4 regions of the Brevibacillus sp. MCWH genome follow, and region 3 is predicted to be linked to each of the others. Evidence: riboswitches for the same ligand, from Rfam matches in the RefSeq annotation. Region 3 holds a riboswitch; each other region holds the start of a gene.
What was found. A riboswitch is a leader RNA that binds a small molecule or an ion and turns the genes downstream of it on or off. The one in region 3 is predicted to bind cobalamin.
Positions count from the first base shown of each region.

Region 1 (5,235 bases), on a different contig from region 3:
GCAGCGGATCGCCAGCAGCACATGCGTGCGTGCGGCGGCGGGCACCAGCAGCAGACAGGCGGCAAGCTGCCAATGGTCGAGCTCGGCCAGCGCCGCCGTCTTGACCAGAAGCAGCACAATCGCCGCCAGCACCCCCATCGCTCCGGTCCGGCTGTCTTTCATGATCGCCAGCATCTGTTCCCGCGGCCGGCTGCTGCCCAGACCGTCGGCCAGGTCCATCCAGCCGTCCAGATGCAGTCCGCCGGTGATGTAGACCCAGCAGGCCATCGTCAACACGGCAGCAGTCAGCGGCGCAAACGCCCACAAGGCCGCCTGATGCACCCCACACAGCACGAGGCCGATCACCAGTCCGACAGCCGGGTACCAGACGACGCTCTTCTTCCAGGCCTCTTCCGACGGGCGCAGCCAGGGAACAGGGATGCGGGAAAAAAACGACAGTGCATGAAAAAACGCGTTCATCCTTTTATCCTCCAGGGAATGCCTGCCAAAACGGCATAGACCGTATCAGCCCGGCTGGCGGCCAGCTGGTTGACGTCGCCCAGCACGTCGGCAAACCAGCGGCCCAGCTTGGTCATCGCGACGCCGCCCAGACCCACCTCGCTGGTCACGGCGATAACGGTACGGCCGTCGCTGCAGGCTTCATCCAGCCACTGCTCCGCTTCCTCCAGGAGCGCCCGCCCGATTGCTTCGTCCCGCCAGGACGCTTCCGGCACACTCATCAGCCGTGTGCTGACCCACGTCGACAGGCAGTCCAACAGCACCACCGGATACCTCTTCAGTTGCGGCAGGGTCACAGCCAGGGTGCCATCTGTTTCGGCCAGTCCCCAATTGCGGGGCCGCCGCGCCCGATGCCGCTCAATCCGTTGCTTCATTTCCTCGTCCCATGCCTGGCCGGTGGCCACGTACAAGACGGGGCCTCCCGCCTGTGCAGCCAGTTTTTCGGCGAAGCGGCTCTTCCCCGAGCGGACGCCTCCGGTAACGACGATCAGGCTCAGCGCCGCTCCCTCCTTTCACGCCAGACGTCCCGCAAGGCCGTCAACAGGCGGTCGTTTTCCGGCCGGGTGCGGACTGCGATGCGAAAATCACCGGGCGTCAAGCCGGGGTACATGGCACAACTGCGAATCAAGATGCCCCGTCTGCCCAGCAGCTCCTGCAGTTCCGCCGCCGTTATCTGAGCCGGACAGCGCACGAGCAGAAAGTTGGCTTCGCCCGGCCAGACGCGCCAGCCCAGTTCCTGCGCGATGGCACCGGACAGATAGGAACGCTCTTTGGCAATCAGCCGTCTGGTTTTCGCTTCGTAGTCCGCTTCCTCCAGGCAAAGCTCCCCGGCCGCAAGCGCCAGACTGTTGACGCTCCAGCTGACCTGCTTTTCCCGCAGCCGCTCAATCAGCGCGGGCACGGCGACGGCGTAGCCGAGGCGCAGCCCGGGAATGGCGAACATCTTCGTCAGCGAGCGCATCACCAGCACGCGCGGAAACCGGGAAAGCTGGTCTGCCAGCGTAAACTGACGCTCCTCCGCGACAAAGTCGAGAAACGCCTCGTCGATCACCAGATGCGTGTCTGTCCTGTCGGTCCAGCCGGCCATCCGCAGCAGTTCTTCCGGTTCATACAAGAGGCCGGTCGGGTTGTTGGGAGAACCGACAAAGACAAGGTCTGCCTGTTCAAACAGCCGGTCCAGCTCCGCCTCGTCCGGCTTGAAGCCGCGATCTTCCCGCCCCGGGCAGGTCAGCACGCGGGCGCCGAACTGCCTGGAAAGTTGGGCATATTCGGAAAAACAAGGCGTGACGATGCCGACCGTCTGCGGCTTCAGTGCGAGGATCGCCAGGGCCATCGCCTCGGCCGCCCCGTTGGTCGGCAGAAGCCACGATGCCGGCAGGTTCAGCTTTGCCGCCAATGCGCTGCGAAACGACCGGTGCCCCGGATCGGGATAGTGAACCACCCGAGGCAGCACCTCCCGCAGTCCTTCCAGCACGCGGGCAGGCGGGCCCAGCGGGTTGATGTTGGCGCTGAAATCGACAAATTGCCCGACTTCCACACCGAAGCGCTCCGCCGCCGTAACCAGATCGCCGCCGTGACCGAACACCTCCAACACGGCGGTCATCAATACTCCACCCCCAGCACGGCGGGGATGCCTTCGTCATAGTAGTGCTTGACCGCTTTCATCTCCGTTACCAGATCGGCAATCGCGATGATTTCCGGCCGCGCGTCCCGTCCCGTAATCACCAGATGCACGTGGCTCGGCCTGTTTTTGATCGTGTCCACTACATCGTCCAGCGGCAGCACGTCCGCTACGGGAAAACGATCAATCGCCAGCGCGTTGTTCAATTCGTCGAGAATCACCATGTCGTATTCGCCGCCCAATACCTGCTCCTTGGCGTATCGCCACGCTTCCCGCAGAGCGGCGCGGTGCTCCTCGGGCGTTTTCGTCCAGGTAAAGCCGATGCCTTTTTGCACCATCTCGATGCCCAACCGGTCAAAGACGATTTTTTCCCCGTAGGTGCGTTCCGGCGACTTGATAAACTGTACCACCAACACACGCTTGCCGCGGCCGGTCGCCCGTACGGCCAGCCCCAGCGCCGCCGTTGTCTTCCCTTTTCCGTCCCCGGTGTACACCAGGACCAGTCCTCGCTTGTTGTCGGATTTGTTCATCGACCATTTCCTCCCCCTCTGGCCGGCCAACCAGGGACGCGATGCCAAACGGTCCGCCCCTTGTGCCAGCTCATCTACCGTTCACGGTGTCTTTTCAGATACAATTAAAAAACGCTTTGCTTTCCTCGAAAACCAAAGGAAGCAAAGCGTCGACACGACGTCCACGACAATCCTCACCTTTTCCTTTGACCCGAAGGAAATCAGTGCTCACGCAAAACAGGCAGGTCTCCTGGCTTGAGGATCGCCGCTTTCCTTCTCCTTCCCACTCCCGCTGGAGCAGTGGATGGCTGTCGCCGCGAAGGAAAACTCCCCTCTTACAGTGGCGGGACCGCGTTGGATTTTCACCAAACTTCCCTTTTAACTTCACCCGCCCGGAAGCGTCCGCGCAGGTGAAGACCTGTTTGCCGTATGCAGTTGTCGGTGCCGCACATGACCGGCACTTGTCTCCATCATAACAAAAGTGGCCGTGGATAGGAAGGAAAAAGCGAGCGGGCAATGGGCTGACTTTTAATCGACGGGCGCCATCGAGCCATCTGGATTCAAAATTTCTTCTGCTCTGGTTCCATTCACATTGGAGTAAACATGCAGATTGCGATTGGGGCCTTGAAGGTAAGCGATGGTGTACAGGTAGACTCGTTCATCTTTCCAGCCGATGAAGAAGGCGGCTCCTACTTTTCCGCTGCGAATCCCCTCTTGATCAATGACATGGTCGGGCACAGAGGACTGGTAATCCTCCTCGGTGAAAAAGCGGTACAGCCAGAATTCATCACAGCCGTTTTCGAGATCCCCCTGGTCATCCACGAGAACGTACCTGTCACCGAACAGTGCGGCGACTTCTTGTTTGGTTGAGCCGATTGTTACGTTGTCTTTTATCCTGGCAACGGTTTGCAGCACTTCTTCTTCACGGACCGTCTGTCTTTCGGGTGGGAGTACGAAGATTCTGTCAAATAAATCAAAGGGATAACAGGCGACCAGGATCGCGGCCATGACTGCGGGAATCAGATATAGGTACGTTTTTCCTTGCAAAATGGTTTGTCCCCCTTCGTTCTTTGAACAGCAGCGAAAACACGTCACGCTTGCATTTACCTTCTACCAATATTTACTATAATATTATATTGCTGGAATTTATTGAACCCGCCCGAACCAATCAGGCCTGATCTGATAATGCTCCACGCACAAAAAAGCAGCCCTGCATGCAGCCGGAGATCATTCCGGTGCACGAGGGCTGTGTTCGCCTTTTAGTTTATCTTCTTCCCCGCTCCGCTGTTTTGGGCCGTACCTGTGCAGCGGGTATGCTTATCCGCTCTTTGCCCATCAGCAGGATCCCTACGACCGCCAGACAGGCCGGAATCAGCGCCCACATGAACGTCTGCGCAATCGACGAGGAGAGGACTGCGGTAATCTGCTCCAGGACAGGTGCCGGAATGGACGCCCGGGTTTCCGGAGTCAGCACCGCCCGCGGGTCAACCAGCCCCCCTGCCGGAATGCCGCTTCCACCGGCAAATACCTCTTCCAAGCCGCTCTGGAACAGGTTGCGCTGTACGATTCCAAACACGCTCACGCCCAGCGTCATGCCCAGCGAGCGGAAAAACGAGTTGGTCGAGCTGGCCGAACCGCGCTGACGCATGTCAAAGTTGTGGATCGCAGCCATGCCCAGGACGGAGAAGGAAAAACCGACGCCAAACCCGGTAAGGACCATGTAGACGGTCACCAGACTGCGCGAGACCTCCGGTGTCAGCGTCCCCAACAAAAACAAGCCGGACAGGAAAAAGGCGGCGGACAGCAGCATGATGTTGCGGTAGCTGGTCTTCGTCGTCAGCATCCCGCCCGTTTGGCTGCCGAGTACCGATCCGAGCATCATCGGAGTGAGCAGCAGCCCCGAGTTGGACGCCGAGCCGCCAAACACTCCCTGGATAAAGATCGGAATGTAGACGGTCGTGATGATGAAGGACGCGCCGTACAGAAGAGACACCATATTGCTCGCGGCAAACAGCCGCTGTCTGAACATGGAAAACGAAATGATCGGCTCGGCCGCCCGTCTCTCCACGTACAAAAACACGGCAAACAGCACGGCAAACGCGGCAAACAGACCGAGAATCACCGCAGAGTCCCAGGCGAATTGATTGCCGCCCAGCTCCAGTGCAAACATCAGGCTGACCACCGCTCCCACCAGCGTGATCGCACCCCACCAGTCAATGCTCTGCTTGCTGTGTTCCAGCGACTCCTTGTAGTACGCGGAGATGAACCAGAGCGACAGAAGACCGATCGGCACGTTGATGTAAAAGACCCAGTGCCAGCCAAAGTAATCGGTGATGTAGGCGCCGAGCAGGGGACCGACAACGCTGGACGTGCCGAACACCGCTCCGAACAGGCCAGTCATTTTCCCCCGCTTCTCCGGTGGGAACACGTCAAAAATGATCGTAAAGGCAATCGGCATCAGCGCTCCACCGCCAATCCCCTGGATGGCCCGGTAGATGCTGAGCTGAACAATGCTGCCTGCCGTCCCGCAGAGGATCGATCCGAGCAAAAACACGATCAACCCAAACACGTAAAACCGTTTGCGGCCGTACATGTCGGACAGTTTGC
Region 1 is NZ_SDLF01000008.1:154,265-159,499, forward strand. Features, by position in the region: gene cobS (adenosylcobinamide-GDP ribazoletransferase) at 1-459, opposite strand, end outside; gene cobU (bifunctional adenosylcobinamide kinase/adenosylcobinamide-phosphate guanylyltransferase) at 456-995, opposite strand; gene cobD (threonine-phosphate decarboxylase CobD) at 992-2,101, opposite strand; gene cobO (cob(I)yrinic acid a,c-diamide adenosyltransferase) at 2,101-2,649, opposite strand; cobalamin riboswitch at 2,852-3,065, opposite strand; gene ETC00_RS09975 (hypothetical protein) at 3,157-3,675, opposite strand; gene ETC00_RS09980 (MDR family MFS transporter) at 3,893-5,235, opposite strand, start outside.
Region 1: another riboswitch for cobalamin. It lies ahead of cobO (cob(I)yrinic acid a,c-diamide adenosyltransferase); the one in region 3 lies ahead of lepA (translation elongation factor 4).

Region 2 (5,235 bases), on a different contig from region 3:
CAGTTCGGGAAAATCGGCCAGCAGGAGCTGGAACACTTCCCCGAAAAAGTAGGTGTGCTGCGCCTCGTCCCGCTGAATGTAGCTGATCATCTGGCTGGTTCCCAGCATCTTTTGATGACGGGCCAGATTGTAGAAGAACGCAAACCCGGTGTAGAAGAAGACCCCTTCGAGAATCATGTCGGCGACAAGCGCCTCCAGGAAGGTCTGGGGGGTTTTGTCGTCCCGGAAGCGCTGGTACATGTCGGCGATGAACAGATTGCGCTCCAGAAGCACCTGGTCGTGTTTCCAGTATTCAAACACGTCCTTTTGCGTCTGGTAGTCGACCAGACTGGAGAGCACATAGGAGTAGGACTGGTTGTGAATCACCTCCTGCTGGTTGATAATGGCGGCAATGGCCACCAGGGACGAGTCGGTAAAGTATTGGCCGACATCGGTCACAAAGTTGGTCTGCATGCTGTCGAGCACAGCCAGCAGCCCGATAATCTTCTTGAAGGCGTCCTGTTCGATCGGCGTCAGTTCGGCAAACTGCTGCTTGTCCTTGTTCATCGAAATCTCGGACGGAATCCAGTGGTTGGCGATCAGCACCTTGTACAGCTTGTACATCGCCGGGTGGCGGATATCATCCCAGTTCAACACCCCGGAACACTCGCCGTTGATGATTTTGGTTGACCTGTTGGGCGCGCTTGTATCAAATACCTTTTGCTTCTGCAGCATATCCGTTCTCCTTTCCGCGATCAGGTGCAGGCTTCGCACTCATCAATCTCTACGGCCCGGCTGCGGACGTAGTAGGTCGTCTTCAGCCCCTGCTTCCATGCCTCCAGATGGAGCTGCAGCAGCTCTCTGGCGTGGATGTCGGGGCGGACGTACAAATTGATGCTCTGCCCCTGATCGAGGTGGCGCTGGCGGGCGGCCGCCTGTCTGATCGACCAGTGCTGATCCAGGTGATACGCTCCCTTGTAGTACCACATCGTGCGGGCAGTCAGATCGGGAGCGGGATTGGCGATTTTGTACGTCGTCTTCTCCTCGTAGGCGACCGGTTCAAACACCGGGTCGACGGAAGCGGTGGAGCCGGCGATCAGCGACGTGGAGCCGGTGGGAGCGACCGCCATCAGATACCCGTTGCGAATGCCGTGCCGGGCCACTTCTTTGGCCAGCGCCTCCCACTCGGGCGAATTGTAGCCCCTGCGGGCAAAATAGCTGCCGTTTTCCCACTCGCTGCCCGAAAAGAGAGGATAGGCGCCTTTTTCCTTCGCCAGTTCCAGGGAGGCGCGAATCGTCAAGTAATGGATGCGTTCAAACAACCGGTCGTTGAAGGCGACCGCTTCTTCGCTTTCCCATCTGATTTCCTGGAGCGCCAGCAGATGATGCAAGCCAAACGCTCCCAGCCCGATGCCCCGGTACTTTTTGTTGGTTTGCTGGGCCTGCAGGACGTCGATCCGGTTCACATCGATCACGTTGTCCAGCATCCGCACCTGGATGGGGATCAGCCGCTCCAGCACGTTGGCAGGCACGGCGCGCCCCAGGTTGATGCTGGAGAGATTGCAGACGACGAAATCGCCCGGCGTTTTTCGAATCACGATCTCTCCGTCCTGCAGCACTTCTTCTGTCACCGTGGTGGGCGACATGTTCTGCAGGATTTCCGTGCACAAATTGCTGGAGTAAATCATGCCCGCATGTTTGTTGGGGTTGGCGCGGTTGACGGTATCCCGGTAGAACATGAACGGCGTGCCCGTCTCCAGCTGGGAGATCATGATCCGCTTCATGATCTCGATGGCGGGTACCGTCACGCGGCTCAAGCGGGGATGCCGCACGCACGCCTCGTACCGTTCGCGGAACGTGCCGCGCCCGGGCTCCTCATCGTAGCAATCCTCCAGCGAAAAGCCCATGACGGTGCGCACTTCATGCGGATCAAACAAGTGAAACTCGGCCCGGTTTTCCACCGCTTCCATGAACAGATCAGGGATGCACACACCCGTAAAGATGTCATGCGCCCGCAGGCGTTCGTCCCCGTTGTTCATTTTCAAATCGAGAAACGCCAGGATGTCCTTGTGCCACACGTCGAGATACACGGCAACGCTGCCGTTGCGCGTTCCGAGCTGGTCGACGCTGACCGCCGTATTGTTCAGCTGGCGAATCCACGGGATGACCCCGCTGGATTTGTTTTCATAGCCGCGGATGGAAGAGCCGCGCGCCCGCACTTTTCCCATGTACACGCCGATGCCGCCGCCCATCTTGGACAGCCGGGCGACGTCGGTGTTGGAATCGTAGATGCCCTGCAGAGAGTCGTCGACCGTGTCGACAAAGCAGCTGGAGAGCTGTCCGCCCCGTGCTTTGCCGGCATTCGCCATGGTGGGCGTTGCCACGGTCATGTACTGATGGCTGAGCGCCCAGTAGGCTTCCTTTACCAGCGCGAGTCTTTTTTCGCGGGGTTCCTGCAGCATGAGGTGCATGGCGATGACCATAAACCGCTCCTGGGGCAGTTCATACAGGCTGCCGGTGTAATCCCTCGCCAAATACCGCTCGGCGAGAGTCACGATCCCCAAATAGGTAAACAGCTTGTCCTTTTCCGGATCAATCTCCCGTTCCAGCTCCGCAATCTCTTCCGGACGGTAGGCGGTCAGCAGTTCCTGTTTGTAAATGCCCTTTTCCACCAGCTGTTTCAACAGGTTCAAAAACGAACCGTAGGGACGCGCAGGACTAAAGGAATACGCCCGGCTGCGGGCCGCTTCGTGATACAGGGCAGCGAGGTACGCCCTGGCGGCGACGTAGGTCCATTCCGGCTCCTCTTTGGAAATCAGTTCGGCGGCCGACATGGCAACGATTTTTGCCGCTTCCTGTTCCGTGAGCGTTTTGTGTTTGGCTCTGATGGCCGCCGACTGGATGACGGCATCTGCGCGCAGCCGGGGAAAATCGGCCAGAATGTCGCCAATCAGCGATGTAATACGTTGGTCAATGTCAGAGACAACCGTTTGCAATCTATCCCTCTCCTTTGCGGTTCATGAAAAAAGCATCCTCTCCCGCCGGGTAGAGGATGCTGATGTTGCCCATGTGGAAACAAACATGCCTGTGTCAAAGCGGAACGTGCGCCCGAAAGAGCGGCACGCCGCGAATGACCGATTCCACACCTCCCCATCCTCGTGGTTCCAACGGTGTTGTCTTTGTGGCAGGTCTCCTGGCTCATGGATCATCGCTTCTCTGAACCTTCCCGTCGATGCGATCGACAGTGGCATCTGACAGAGTCGCTCCCCATTTACAGTGGCGGGACCGCGCCGGACTTGCACCGGTCTTCCCTTTTAAGCGCTTGCCGGAATCCTGGGCAAGCGCACCACAAAGCACACTATATATGGTTGTATGAAGGTACTATAACACAATATGTTGTGGGAGGGAAGACTGATCTTGGCTGGCAGCTTCCAAAAAAGCGGGTCCGGTCCAGTGACTAGCTGTCACAAAACCGCCAAGCATTGCGCGCCCTGCTTTTCCCTTGCCAATCTGTTATAATGAGACGAGTAAGGAGATTGCACTGGGCAAGGAGTGAGCAAACGGTGAGCTATGCGTATCTTAAAGCCCACGTAGGCGGTTGGGAAGTGGCATTCATCCTGCTGATCGTCGGGTACATCCTTTTCCGTCTCGGCAAGGAAAAAGTGGGCAACATCGTTCACATGTTTCTGCGCGTGATGATGGTGATCGTGGTCGTGACGGGTGGTTGGATGTTGTTTAAGTTCCACACGGGAGACGTCCTGTACTATGTGAAGGGACTGCTGGGGATTGTCGTCTTCGGGCTGATGGAAATGGCGCTGGGACGGGCACGCCGCCAGGAAGCCAGCATCGGATTTTTCGTTGGCGCGCTCGCGCTGATGGTGCTTGTCATCCTGATCGGGTACCGCGTAATCGTGTAGGCGGCAGGTGCTTTGCACACACGTCGAAAAGCTTTCACTCGGATCAAAAGGTTCCGGGTGGAGGCTTTTTTTGTTGTTGTTCGCTAAGACAAGCGGCGCCAAGAGCGGCGGATGCTCGCGGAAGCGGAGTGCGCCGCGAATCAGAACGGTCTGTTATAGAATGGAGAACTTCTCCACATATATCAATCAATATGGCGGAATGCTCCGCTTTTGCATATAATGGCGGTAGGAATAAAGCTGTTTTCTTTTGGTGATAAACGGAGGAGGACGCCGATGACGGTAAATCAGAAAGAGCAGACGGCCGGCGCGTCCGGCGGCGCGGCCAAAACCAATGCCACCCTGCTGGGCATTCAGAGTTTGCGGCCGTCGTTTACCAAATCTGAGCAAAAAGTGGCGGAGATCGTACTGAGCCAGACGGAGAGCGTAATTTACTCTTCCGTCATCGACCTGGCGGAAAAAGCGGGCGTGGGCGAAACCACCGTGCTGCGCTTCTGCCGCAAGATCGGTTTTCGCAGCTACCAGGAGTTCAAGCTGGCGCTGGCCCAGGAGCTGGTCCATCCGGTGAAAAACCTGCACGGTGAGGTAACGGAGGAGGATTCGCTGACGACCATCGCGCAAAAGGTGACGGCCACCAACATGCAGGCGGTTGGTGACACCAGCTCGCTCATCGACCCGGTCGAGCTGGAGCGGTGTGTCGACCTGCTGCAAGCCGCCAACACGATCCACTTTTACGGCGTGGGAACATCCGGGGTGACGGCCCAGGATGCCAAATACACGTGCTTGCGCCTGGGGCTGAAAGTGGACGCCTTTTACGAGGCACACCTGCAGGCGATGGCTGCCGCCACGCTGGGGCCCGGCGACGTCGCCGTGGGCATCTCCGTGTCGGGCAGCACCAAGGATACGATCGATTCGCTGAAAGTGGCGAAGGAAGCAGGGGCAACAGTGCTGTGCATCACCCACTACCGCCGCTCGCCGATCACGAACGTGGCCGATGTCACGCTTTTGACGGCAGCAAAGGAAGGGCCGCTGCAGGGCGGTTCGCTCGCGGCCAAAATCGCCCAACTGCACGTCATCGACATCCTGTGTACGGCACTGGCCATGCGCATCCAGGAGAAAGCGCTGACCTACAAGGAAAAGACGGCAAAAGCGGTGCTGGACAAAAAATACTGAAGCGGCTGACGGAGGGAGAGCGCATGAAACTGCTGATTGCGGAGAATTACGAGTCGTTGAGCAAAGCTGCGGCGCACATCGTGGCGCAGGTGGTGACAGCCAAACCCACTGCCGTACTGGGACTGGCTACGGGCAGCACACCGATCGGCATGTACCGGGAACTGGCGCG
Region 2 is NZ_SDLF01000009.1:22,742-27,976, forward strand. Features, by position in the region: gene ETC00_RS10170 (ribonucleotide-diphosphate reductase subunit beta) at 1-711, opposite strand, end outside; gene ETC00_RS10175 (ribonucleoside-diphosphate reductase subunit alpha) at 735-2,954, opposite strand; cobalamin riboswitch at 3,146-3,345, opposite strand; gene ETC00_RS10180 (YisL family protein) at 3,543-3,896, shown strand; gene ETC00_RS10185 (MurR/RpiR family transcriptional regulator) at 4,170-5,066, shown strand; gene nagB (glucosamine-6-phosphate deaminase) at 5,090-5,235, shown strand, end outside.
Region 2: another riboswitch for cobalamin. It lies ahead of ETC00_RS10175 (ribonucleoside-diphosphate reductase subunit alpha); the one in region 3 lies ahead of lepA (translation elongation factor 4).

Region 3 (5,235 bases):
GCGTTGTCGATGCTGCGGTAGACGTCGTCCACGTCGTGAATCCGGCCCAGCCGCTTCAAAAGCGCATTGTCGAACGACTGCACGCCAAAACTGAGCCGGTTGACGCCCAGCTCGCGCATCAGCCGGAGCTTTTCCACGTCGGTGGTGCCGGGATTGGCTTCCATCGTGAATTCCAGATCGTCGGCCCAGAACCGTTCTGTATGCTTCCGCACCGCCCCCAGAAAGACCTGCATCTGGCGGCGGTCGAGAAACGTCGGCGTCCCCCCGCCGACGAAAATGGTTTTGATCTTCTCCGGCGGCCACAGGGCAAACGTCCGCTCCATCTCCTTGTCCAATGTGTCCAGATAGTCTTCGATCACCTGCGGGTTGCTGGTGACGAACGAATTGAAGTCACAGTAGTAGCACTTGTTGGTGCAAAAGGGAATGTGGATGTACACCGACTGCGGCATATCCGCTCCCCTCCTTTTTGCGATAGTGGAATGGAAAAGACCTGACGCGCGGTCAGGCCTACTTTTTGTCGTCCATGCGCAGCACAGCCATAAACGCTTCTTGCGGCACCTCGACGGAGCCGACGGCTTTCATGCGCTTTTTCCCTTCTTTTTGTTTTTCCAACAGCTTGCGCTTCCTGGTGATGTCGCCGCCGTAACACTTGGCCAACACGTTTTTCCTGAGCGCGCTGATCGTCTCGCGCGCGATCACCTTGTTGCCGATGGCGGCCTGGATCGGCACTTCAAACTGCTGGCGCGGAATCAGTTCTTTCAGCTTTTCGCAAATGACGCGTCCGCGCTGGTAGGCGCTGTCGCGGTGGACGATGAACGACAATGCGTCAACCACTTCGCCGTTGAGGAGGATGTCCATTTTCACCAGCTTGGAGGGCTTGTAGCCGGCCAGTTCATAGTCAAAGGACGCGTATCCCTTGGTGCCCGACTTCAACAGGTCAAAGAAGTCGTAGACGATCTCGGAGAGGGGCATGTCGTACTTGAGCTGAACGCGGTTTTCCCCCATGTACTGCATGTCGAGGAATTCCCCGCGCTTGCCCTGGCAGAGCTGCATGACGTCGCCAACGTAATCGTTGGGCACCATGATTGTCGCCGTGACGTACGGCTCCTCGATCTGTTCGATTTTTTGCGCCTCCGGCATTTTCGAGGGGTTGTCGATCTCAACCACTTCGCCGCTCGTCTTGGTGATGCGGTAGATAACGCTCGGCGCGGTGGTAATCAGGTTGATGTTAAACTCCCGCTCGATCCGCTCCTGGATGATCTCCATGTGCAAAAGTCCGAGGAAGCCACAGCGGAAGCCAAATCCGAGCGCCTGTGAGGTCTCCGGTTCGAACTGCAGCGACGCGTCGTTCAACTGCAGCTTTTCCAGCGCCTCGCGCAGATCGTTGTACTCGCTGGTGTCGATCGGGTAGAGACCGCAAAACACCATCGGATTGATTTTGCGGTAACCTGGCAGCGGTTCGGCGGCCGGACGATTGGCATCCGTGATCGTATCCCCGACACGGGTGTCGCCCACCGTCTTGATCGAGGCAGCCACGTAGCCCACGTCACCGACGGTCAGCTCGTCTACCGGCGTCTGACGGGGGGTGGAGGTGCCCACTTCCGTCACTTCGAATGTTTTGCCGGTGGCCATCATCTTGATTTTCATACCTTTTTTCAGCGTACCGTTGACGATCCGCACGGATGCGATCACGCCCCGGTACGGATCAAAGTAGGAGTCGAAGATCAGCGCCTGCAGCGGCGCATCCGGGTCTCCCTCGGGTGCCGGCACCTTTTTCACCACTGCCTCCAGCACGTCCTTGATGCCGATCCCTGCTTTGGCCGAGGTGAGGCAGGCGTCGCTGGCGTCCAGCCCGATGACGTCCTCCACTTCCTGCTTGATGCGCTCCGGCTCCGCGCTGGGCAGGTCGATCTTGTTGATGACCGGGATAATCTCGAGATTGTTGTCCAGCGCCAAATAGACGTTGGCCAATGTCTGCGCCTCAATCCCCTGGGCGGCGTCCACCACCAGGAGCGCCCCTTCACAGGCGGCAAGGCTGCGGGATACTTCGTACGTAAAGTCGACGTGTCCGGGGGTGTCGATCAGGTGCAGGATGTACTCCTCTCCGTCATCGGCTTTATAGTTCAACCGCACGGCGTTCAGCTTGATCGTAATGCCGCGCTCCTTTTCCAGCTCCATCGTGTCCAGAAACTGGTCTTCCATCTCGCGGGCCGACAGTGCTCCGGTCAGCTCCAAAATGCGGTCCGCCAGGGTTGACTTTCCGTGGTCAATATGGGCGATAATGGAAAAATTGCGAATTCGTTTCTGTCTTTCACGGCGATCCATCTGTGTCTGTTCCCTCCCACGCCATCCGAAAGTCGCTTTCAGATAGCGTTCCGAAAAAATACACTAAGGTCAATTATAACAAAGGCCGGATAGCGGAGCAATAAGCAGGAACGAGGCGGACTTTGCGAGATGACGGGCGAAACACGCGCACCTATGCCAGACGGCTGTCTGTCTGACTGCCGCGCGGGCGCTCCCCGTTACAGTGGCGGGACCGCGTCGGACTTTCACCGAACTTCCCTTTTAAGCCCCCCGGGCGGACCTGCACCCGGACGGCACCGTGAAACACCATATTCGTTTTTCGTCTGAGCCTTACCTGATGACGGTCAGCTGTTTCGGGAACTGCGTCAATACATCGCAGCCGCTGTCGGTCACCAGCACGTCGTCCTCGATTCGCACGCCCCCCACGCCGGGGAGGTAGATCCCCGGTTCGATCGTGAAGACCATGCCGGGACGAAGCACGTCCTGGTTTTGTCCGTGTACCGACGGATATTCGTGGACGTCCATGCCCAATCCGTGCCCCAGACGGTGCATGAAATACGGACCATACCCTTTTTCCTCGATTACGCGGCGAGCCGTTTGGTCGAGGTGAGCCAGCGTGACACCCGGACGCACCTCAGCGATGGCCGCTTCGTTGGCCGCAAGCACCGTCTCGTAGATTTCCCGAAGCTGTGCACTGATCTCGCCGATCGCAAAGGTGCGGGTGATGTCGGACACGTAGCCGTCAGCCGCCACGCCCAGGTCAAACAACAGCAGGTCTCCCTCGCGCACCTGCCGGCTGCCCGGGGTTCCGTGCGGCAGCGCCGATTTTTCGCCGGCCAGCACCATCGTGTCAAACGACGGCCCGTCAGCCCCCAACCGCTTCATCTGGTATTCCAGTTCGGCGACGATCTCCATCTCGGTGACACCCGGTTTCACTTTTTTCAGACTCTCGCTCAGTGCCTGTTCCACCAGCCGCACGGCGTGCCTGATGCGGGCCACTTCCTCCGCCGACTTGATCAACCGCATTTCGCGGAGCGGTTCCTCCACGTCGGCGTACCGCTTGGCCGACACGACCGCGCTCATCGCTTCAAAGCGCTCCACAGTCATGTGGCTCTTCTCGATGCCCAACCGCGTCACTCCGGCGGGCAGCGCCTGCTTCAACACGTCATACGGATTATCCGTATCGGTATGCGTCAGGATTTGCTTGACCCCGGAAGCCGCCGCTGCCGCCGCTTCACGATCCAGCGCCGGGACGATCAACGACGGTTCGCCCTGCGCCGGGATGATGAGGCCCATGAAGCGTTCGTGGGGTTCCGTAAAAAAGCCGGTCAGATAGTAAACGTGTTTGGGCGAGGTGATCAACACCGCGTCCAACTCTTCCTTTTCCATATACGTGTGCAACTGCTGCATGCGCTCCTGGTACAACTTGCTCACCCTGCTTTCTCTTGGTATCTACTAGCGAGGATACCATGTCCTCGGAAAAAAAAGAAGCGAACGGGCCCTATCACCCATGCTCCACGGACTTTGTCTATATACGGGAAGGCTGCCGAGCAGCCTCGACAGCCGGACGGAATGGCGTTTTCAATGTTTCATCCGCGGGTCAAGCGCGTCGCGCAGACCGTCGCCGATCAGGTTGAAGCCGAGCACCGTCAGCATGATGGACAAGCCGGGGAAGATGACGGTCCACGGCGCTTTTTGAATGTACTGGCGTGAGTCGGACAGCATCAGCCCCCACTCCGGCTGCGGCGGCTGCGCCCCCAGTCCGAGGAACCCCAGGGCAGCCGCTTCAAGAATTGCCGTCGCAATGCCCAGCGTGCCGGTGACGATGATCGGCGCCAGGCTGTTCGGCAGGATGTGATGCAGGATAATCCGAGAGTTTTTCGATCCGATCGCCTTCGCTGCCATGACAAACTCTTCCTCTTTCAGGCTTAACACGCGCGAACGGACCAGCCGTCCGTAGGTAGGAATGTTGACGATGGCGATCGCCAGCAGGGCGTTCTCCAGCGATGGTCCGAGCATCGCCACAATCGCGATGGCGAGCAGAATACTGGGGAAGGCCAGCATGATGTCAAACAGCCGGGAGATGATCATGTCCACCCAGCGGCCGTAATAGCCGGCAAGCAGGCCGAGAAACGTGCCGACGATTACCGATCCGATGACGGAGAACAGCCCGACGCGCAGGGAGATTTGCGCCCCGTAAATCACCCGGGTGAACACGTCGCGCCCGTTGTAGTCAGTTCCAAACCAGTGCTCGGCCGACGGCGGCTTGTTCTTGTTGATCAACTCTCCCTTGTCGTATTCGTAGGGGGTAATGTATGGAGCCAACAGGGCCAGCAGGACAAACACGAAAATGATGATGAAGCCGACGATGGCCAGCTTGTTTTTGCGGAGCGTCCGCCAGGCGTCGCGCCAAGGGGACGAGACCGGCTCGTCGGTTTGCTGCACGCGTACCGTTTCCACATGGGTTTCTGCCATAAGACGTCCTCCTTAGCGGTATTTAATGCGCGGATCGACATAGGCGTAGAGGAGGTCGACCAACAGGTTGATCAGGACAAAAATCGTAGCGATGACGAGAATGCTTGATTGAATGACGGGATAATCGCGGTTTCCAATCGCCGTAAAAATGTATCGGCCAACGCCGGGCCAGCCAAAAATCGTCTCGGTCAGGACGGCTCCGCCGATCAACAGCCCTGTCTGCAGCCCGACGATGGTCAGGACGGGAATCAGCGCATTTTTCAAGGCGTGCTTGTACACCACGAAAAACTGTCCCAGCCCCTTGGCACGTGCCGTCCGAATATAGTCGGAGCGCATCACTTCCAGCATGCTGGAACGGGTGATGCGGGCGATGATCGCCATCGGGATGGTCCCCAGCGCGATGCTCGGCAAAATCAGGTGCTCGATCACGTCGCGGAGATGGTCCCAACGACCGGC
Region 3 is NZ_SDLF01000006.1:48,484-53,718, forward strand. Features, by position in the region: gene hemW (radical SAM family heme chaperone HemW) at 1-449, opposite strand, end outside; gene lepA (translation elongation factor 4) at 508-2,325, opposite strand; cobalamin riboswitch at 2,471-2,620, opposite strand; gene ETC00_RS07335 (M24 family metallopeptidase) at 2,635-3,729, opposite strand; gene nikC (nickel transporter permease) at 3,886-4,779, opposite strand; gene ETC00_RS07345 (ABC transporter permease) at 4,792-5,235, opposite strand, start outside.

Region 4 (5,235 bases), on a different contig from region 3:
CAGCCCACTCACTCAGGCCGAATGCCTCCAGTGTCCGCCGCACTTTTTCCCTGATCTCCGCTTCCGGCAGATGGAGATTGCACAGCCCGTACGACACATCCTCGGCGACAGTGGCAGCGATCAACTGCTGCTCCGGGTCCTGAAACACAAGCCCTACGTTTCGTTTGAGCGCCTGCAGATCTGCCCGCCGCGAACTGATCGGCACGCCTTTCCACAGGACCTGTCCCTTGTGCGGGCGAAAAATGCCGTTTGCATGCAAAAACAGCGTCGACTTGCCGCAGCCGTTGCGGCCGAGCAGCGCACATCGCCGGCCTGCCGGCACGGCCATTGTCACGCCGTTGAGCGCAGGCTGAGCGGCGCCCGGATAGGTGTAATGCACATCGGCAAACTCAAGCACATGCGTTGTCACGTCTCATCCTCCGATCCACCATTCCCATGCCGCCAGCAGCACACATCCGACCAGTGCCTCCCGTTCGTGCCGCTTGGAGCGGACATGTGTTGACAGGCTGACGACGCGAAAGTCCTCCGTGAAACCTCGCGCCATCATGCCCAGGTACAGCTGCCGATACCGGAGCATCGCACGTGCAAACAGCCGGCTGACCAACCTGCCGGTGTCGCGGAGCGCCGCGCGAATCCCCTGATAGCCGCCCCTCGCGATTTGCGCGGTCCGCAGCCAGGCTGCCGTTTCCAGAAACACAAACCCCAGACGGTACATAAGCATCACCAGATCGGTCAGCACCGCCGGCAGGCCGATGCGGCGCAGCACCTGGAGCAGTTCGGCAAACGGCACGGTAAAGAGCACGAAATACAAGCAGGACAGTGCCGCGAGGGAACGGCACATGAGGGTCACTGCCCGGGCGACGCCGTCCGTGGTCACATAAATCACCCAGCCTCCCCACTGCCAGGCGGCCAGGACATTGGCGCCGCTGCTCCACCCGGACGAAGGCGCCGCTTCCACCAACAGGGCCGGCATTCCCGCGGCCAAAAACGAACATGCGAGAACGAGCCCGACCAGGTAGACGCGCCAGGGAATGCGGGCGTAGGCGACAATCCAGATGCTTATCCAGACAAAGGCGGCAATCTGCACGGGCGGATGGCTGACCAGGACGATCAACATCAGCGCCACGGCAAACAGCAGCTTGCAGCCGGGGGACAGGCGGCGCAGCCGGTTGGTGTAGGCGAGCGTATCCAACTGGTCGATCATTGTTCTTTGCCGTTGTTCAACCGACCCCGGTACAGGCCGATTGCATATCCGATAAATCCGGCGCCCAGCGCGGCCTGCACGGCAAACAGCAGGCTTTCCGTCTCGCCGCCCGGCGGCTCCACAAGCGGCTGGAACCAGGGCTCATAGTCGGGGGCCACTACTTTGATCGCTTCTTCCGCCGCGCCGTCCGCTCCGCCAAACTCCGAATCTTTCACCAATATCAGCGGCAGCACGGCCAACAACGCCACCAGCAGCAACAGCACCCAGTTTGACCAGCGTTTCACTTACATCCCCTCCCGTTTGAGCAGCGGCAGTTGCGACAGTTCTTTTGCATTGTACGACTGCAGCCAGTTCCAGACGAGCACCGTCAGCAGTCCCTCGCTTACGGCCAGCGGCACCTGCGTCAGCGCGAAGATGCCGGCAAATTTGGCGAACGAGGCGGCGACACCACCGGATGCTGCCGGAAACGCCAGCGCCAGCTGCAGTGACGTCACCACGTACGTGGTCAGGTCGGCCAGGGCAGCCGCCAGAAACACTGCCACCCGCTGGCCGCCGTTGGCCCGCAGCACCAGCCGATACACCCCGTAGGCCACAAACGGCCCGACCACTGCCATGGAAAACGCGTTGGCCCCCAGCGTGGTCAAGCCGCCGTGGGCGAGCAGCAGGGCCTGGAACAGCAGCACCAGGGTGCCCAGCACCGACATGACCAGCGGACCGAACAGGATGGCTCCCAGGCCGGTCCCGGTCGGGTGGGAACTGCTCCCGGTCACAGACGGAATTTTCAATGCGGACAGAACAAAGGCAAACGCCCCCGCCACCCCCAGCAGCAGCTTCAACTCGGGGTTATCCTGGACCAGCCGCTTGATGGAGCGCAGGCCCAGCAGGAAAAAGGGCAGAAACGCGGCCCACCAGAACAGCGCCCACTCCACCGGCAAAAAGCCTTCCATGATGTGCATGGCGTGTCCGGTCTCCGGCTCATTCAGCAGAAAGTACATGACAAATCCGGTCACAAGCATTCCGCTCATCAACGAACGCGAACGGCTCATCGAGCATCCTCTCCCTATCTGGTTCGACATCCAACGTCCAAGAAAAAAACTCATCCGGCCGGATGAGCTTTGCGCAATGTGAATAGACGACTACTTCCTCAAACAAAACAGTCGTACTGCCTGGGCTCACCTCTCCTTTCCTCGAAGGCTGTTGGGTGCGGCAGCTAGGTAGGTCTCCTGGCTTCCAGATCATCACGCTCTTTTGCCTTCCCCGTCCGGCGAGCGGCGAGTGGCCTGTCAAAAGAGAATTCCCTGGTTACAGTGGCGGGACCGCTCGGGATTTTCACCCGATTCCCTGTTACCCCTTATCCGCATAAGGGCACCTAGCTCCGTTGTATTCGGTTTTTTTCCTTTCCATCTTGGACGTTTGCGTCCATTATAAACGAGCCCCCGCGAAAGCAAAAGAGGGGAGAATCGTCTCCGAGGTGCGCTATCTATCGTGCGTCCACGCCTACCGCGTCGCTGATGCGGGCAAACCCGTCCTTCTTCAACAGCTGCACCAGCCGTTTGTTAATCTGCCGCGCAATACCCGGCCCGCGGTAGATCATTCCCGTGTACACCTGCACCAGGCTGGCGCCGGCGCGAATCTTGCGGTAGGCGTCGTCACCGGTGAAGATGCCGCCCACTCCGATGATCGGCACCTTGTCCCCCACTTCCTGGTAAATTTCTCTCACCCAGGCGGTGGACCGCTCCTCCAGCGGCTTTCCGCTCAAGCCGCCCGCTTCTTCTGCGTACGGGTGGTTTTCCACCCCATCACGGGACAGTGTGGTGTTGGTGGCGATGATGCCGGCCGCCCCTTCAGCCACCGCGGCCCTGACCACGTCACTCATCTGCTCGTCCGCCATGTCGGGCGATACCTTCACCAGGATCGGCTTCGCCTTGGCGCCGCGCATCTCCAGTTCGGCCGCCTTGGCCTTCACTTCGCGGAGAATGGACCGCAGGCTGTTGGCCTCCTGCAAGTCGCGCAGGTTGGGCGTGTTGGGCGAGCTGACGTTGATCACAAAATAATGGCCGTACGAATAGAGCAGGTCCAGGCACTTGCTGTAGTCGGAAGCCGCTTCTTCATTGGGCGTCAGCTTGTTCTTGCCGATGTTGATGCCGATCGGGATGTCGGCATAGGCGTAGTCCAACAGGTTTTGCGAGGCGGTGTAGGCGCCGTAATTGTTGAACCCCATGCGGTTAATGACCGCCTGCTTCTCCGGCAGGCGGAACAGCCGCGGCTGCGGATTGCCCGGTTGTCCCTGCGGCGTGATTGTGCCCACTTCCACGAATCCAAAGCCCAGCGAAGCCAACGCGTGATAGACTTCGGCGTTTTTGTCAAATCCGGCGGCCAGGCCGACTGGATTGGGAAAGCGAATGCCCCAGAGCGTTGTCTCCAGACGTTCGTCGCGGAACTGATACACCATCTTCAGGATGCTTTTGCCCGGTGCGGAGTTTTCCACTGACCGGAGCAGGTGTATGGTCTTCTCATGCGCTTCTTCTGCGCTCATCTTAAACAGGAATTTTTTGACCAGTTGATACATCACTGCACTCCTCACTCGTTCTACTGCCTAGTAGCATACCATATTTGCAAAAGGGTGCGCACTACGAGAGAAGTACCCTTTCCCTTCGGTTACGGAAAAACTTCTGCCGCGATACGAGGATAGACCCTGGTCCATTGGCAGCAGACGGCTGTTTCGGTTCCTACTCCTCCCGTCTGCAGGCAGCCGGCCCCTCTAGCAACTAGTATCCTCATTCCCTATGCCTGTATTCTCTTAAACCCGATCTCCCGACAAAAAAACTGCCTGCCCCGATTGGCAGGGCAGGCAGTTGGTCACGGTTTTGCTGTGTCGGCTGGGATCGTCCCGGCCCGGTCAGTTTTTCACCAGCAGCACGTCGTCGATAGAGACGTACGGCAGGTTGTGCGCTTCGGCGACGGCCTTGTAGGTCACGTTCCCCTCGATCACGTTGACCCCTTTGGCCAGCGCGCGGTTGTCCAGAATCGCTTGGCGGTAGCCCTTGTTGGCAAGCTGCACAGCGTACGGCACGGTCACATTGGTCAGTGCCAGCGTGGAAGTGCGCGCCACCGCGCCCGGCATGTTGGCAACCGCGTAGTGGATCACGCCGTGTTTTTCGTAGGTCGGGTTGTCGTGCGTGGTGATGCGGTCGATCGTTTCGATGGAACCGCCCTGGTCGATCGCCACGTCGACGATCACAGAGCCCGGTGCCATCGTTTTGACCATCTCTTCCGTCACCAGGCGAGGTGCACGGGCACCAGGGATGAGCACGGCGCCGATGAGCAGGTCCGCCTTTTTCACGGCGTTGGCGATGTTGAACGAATTGGACATCAGGGTTTGCACGCGACCTTGGAACAGGTCATCCAGTTGGCGCAGGCGATCAGCATTCACGTCGATAATCGTGACGTTGGCGCCCAGACCGACTGCCATTTTGGCAGCGTTGGTGCCGACGATGCCGCCGCCGATGATGACCACTTCACCTTTTTGCACACCAGGTACGCCGCCGAGCAGCACGCCCTTGCCGCCGTACGGTTTCTCCAGGAACTGCGCGCCGATTTGCACGGACATGCGGCCGGCCACTTCGGACATCGGCATCAGGAGAGGCAGTGAACCGTTGTCCAATTGAATGGTTTCATACGCGATCGCCACCACTTTTTTCTCCATCAGGGCGCGAGTCAGCTCCGGTTCCGGCGCCAGGTGCAGGTAGGTGAACAGGACCAGGCCTTCGCGGAAGTAGCCGTATTCGGACGGAAGCGGTTCTTTTACTTTCATCACCATATCGGCTGCCCACGCTTCCGCTGCCGTGGCGACGATCTCCGCTCCTACCGCCGTGTAATCGTCGTTGGTAAAGCCGCTGCCCAGGCCGGCACCGTTTTCGATGCGAACCGTGTGGCCGTTTTGCACCAGCGCAGCCACGCCGGCAGGGGTAATGGCTACGCGATTTTCGTTGTTTTTAATCTCTTTGGGAATCCCTACAATCATGCTGGTT
Region 4 is NZ_SDLF01000017.1:25,699-30,933, reverse strand. Features, by position in the region: gene ETC00_RS14575 (energy-coupling factor ABC transporter ATP-binding protein) at 1-409, opposite strand, end outside; gene cbiQ (cobalt ECF transporter T component CbiQ) at 413-1,204, opposite strand; gene ETC00_RS14565 (energy-coupling factor ABC transporter substrate-binding protein) at 1,201-1,488, opposite strand; gene ETC00_RS14560 (energy-coupling factor ABC transporter permease) at 1,489-2,250, opposite strand; cobalamin riboswitch at 2,401-2,592, opposite strand; gene ETC00_RS14555 (quinone-dependent dihydroorotate dehydrogenase) at 2,685-3,773, opposite strand; gene ald (alanine dehydrogenase) at 4,104-5,228, opposite strand.
Region 4: another riboswitch for cobalamin. It lies ahead of ETC00_RS14560 (energy-coupling factor ABC transporter permease); the one in region 3 lies ahead of lepA (translation elongation factor 4).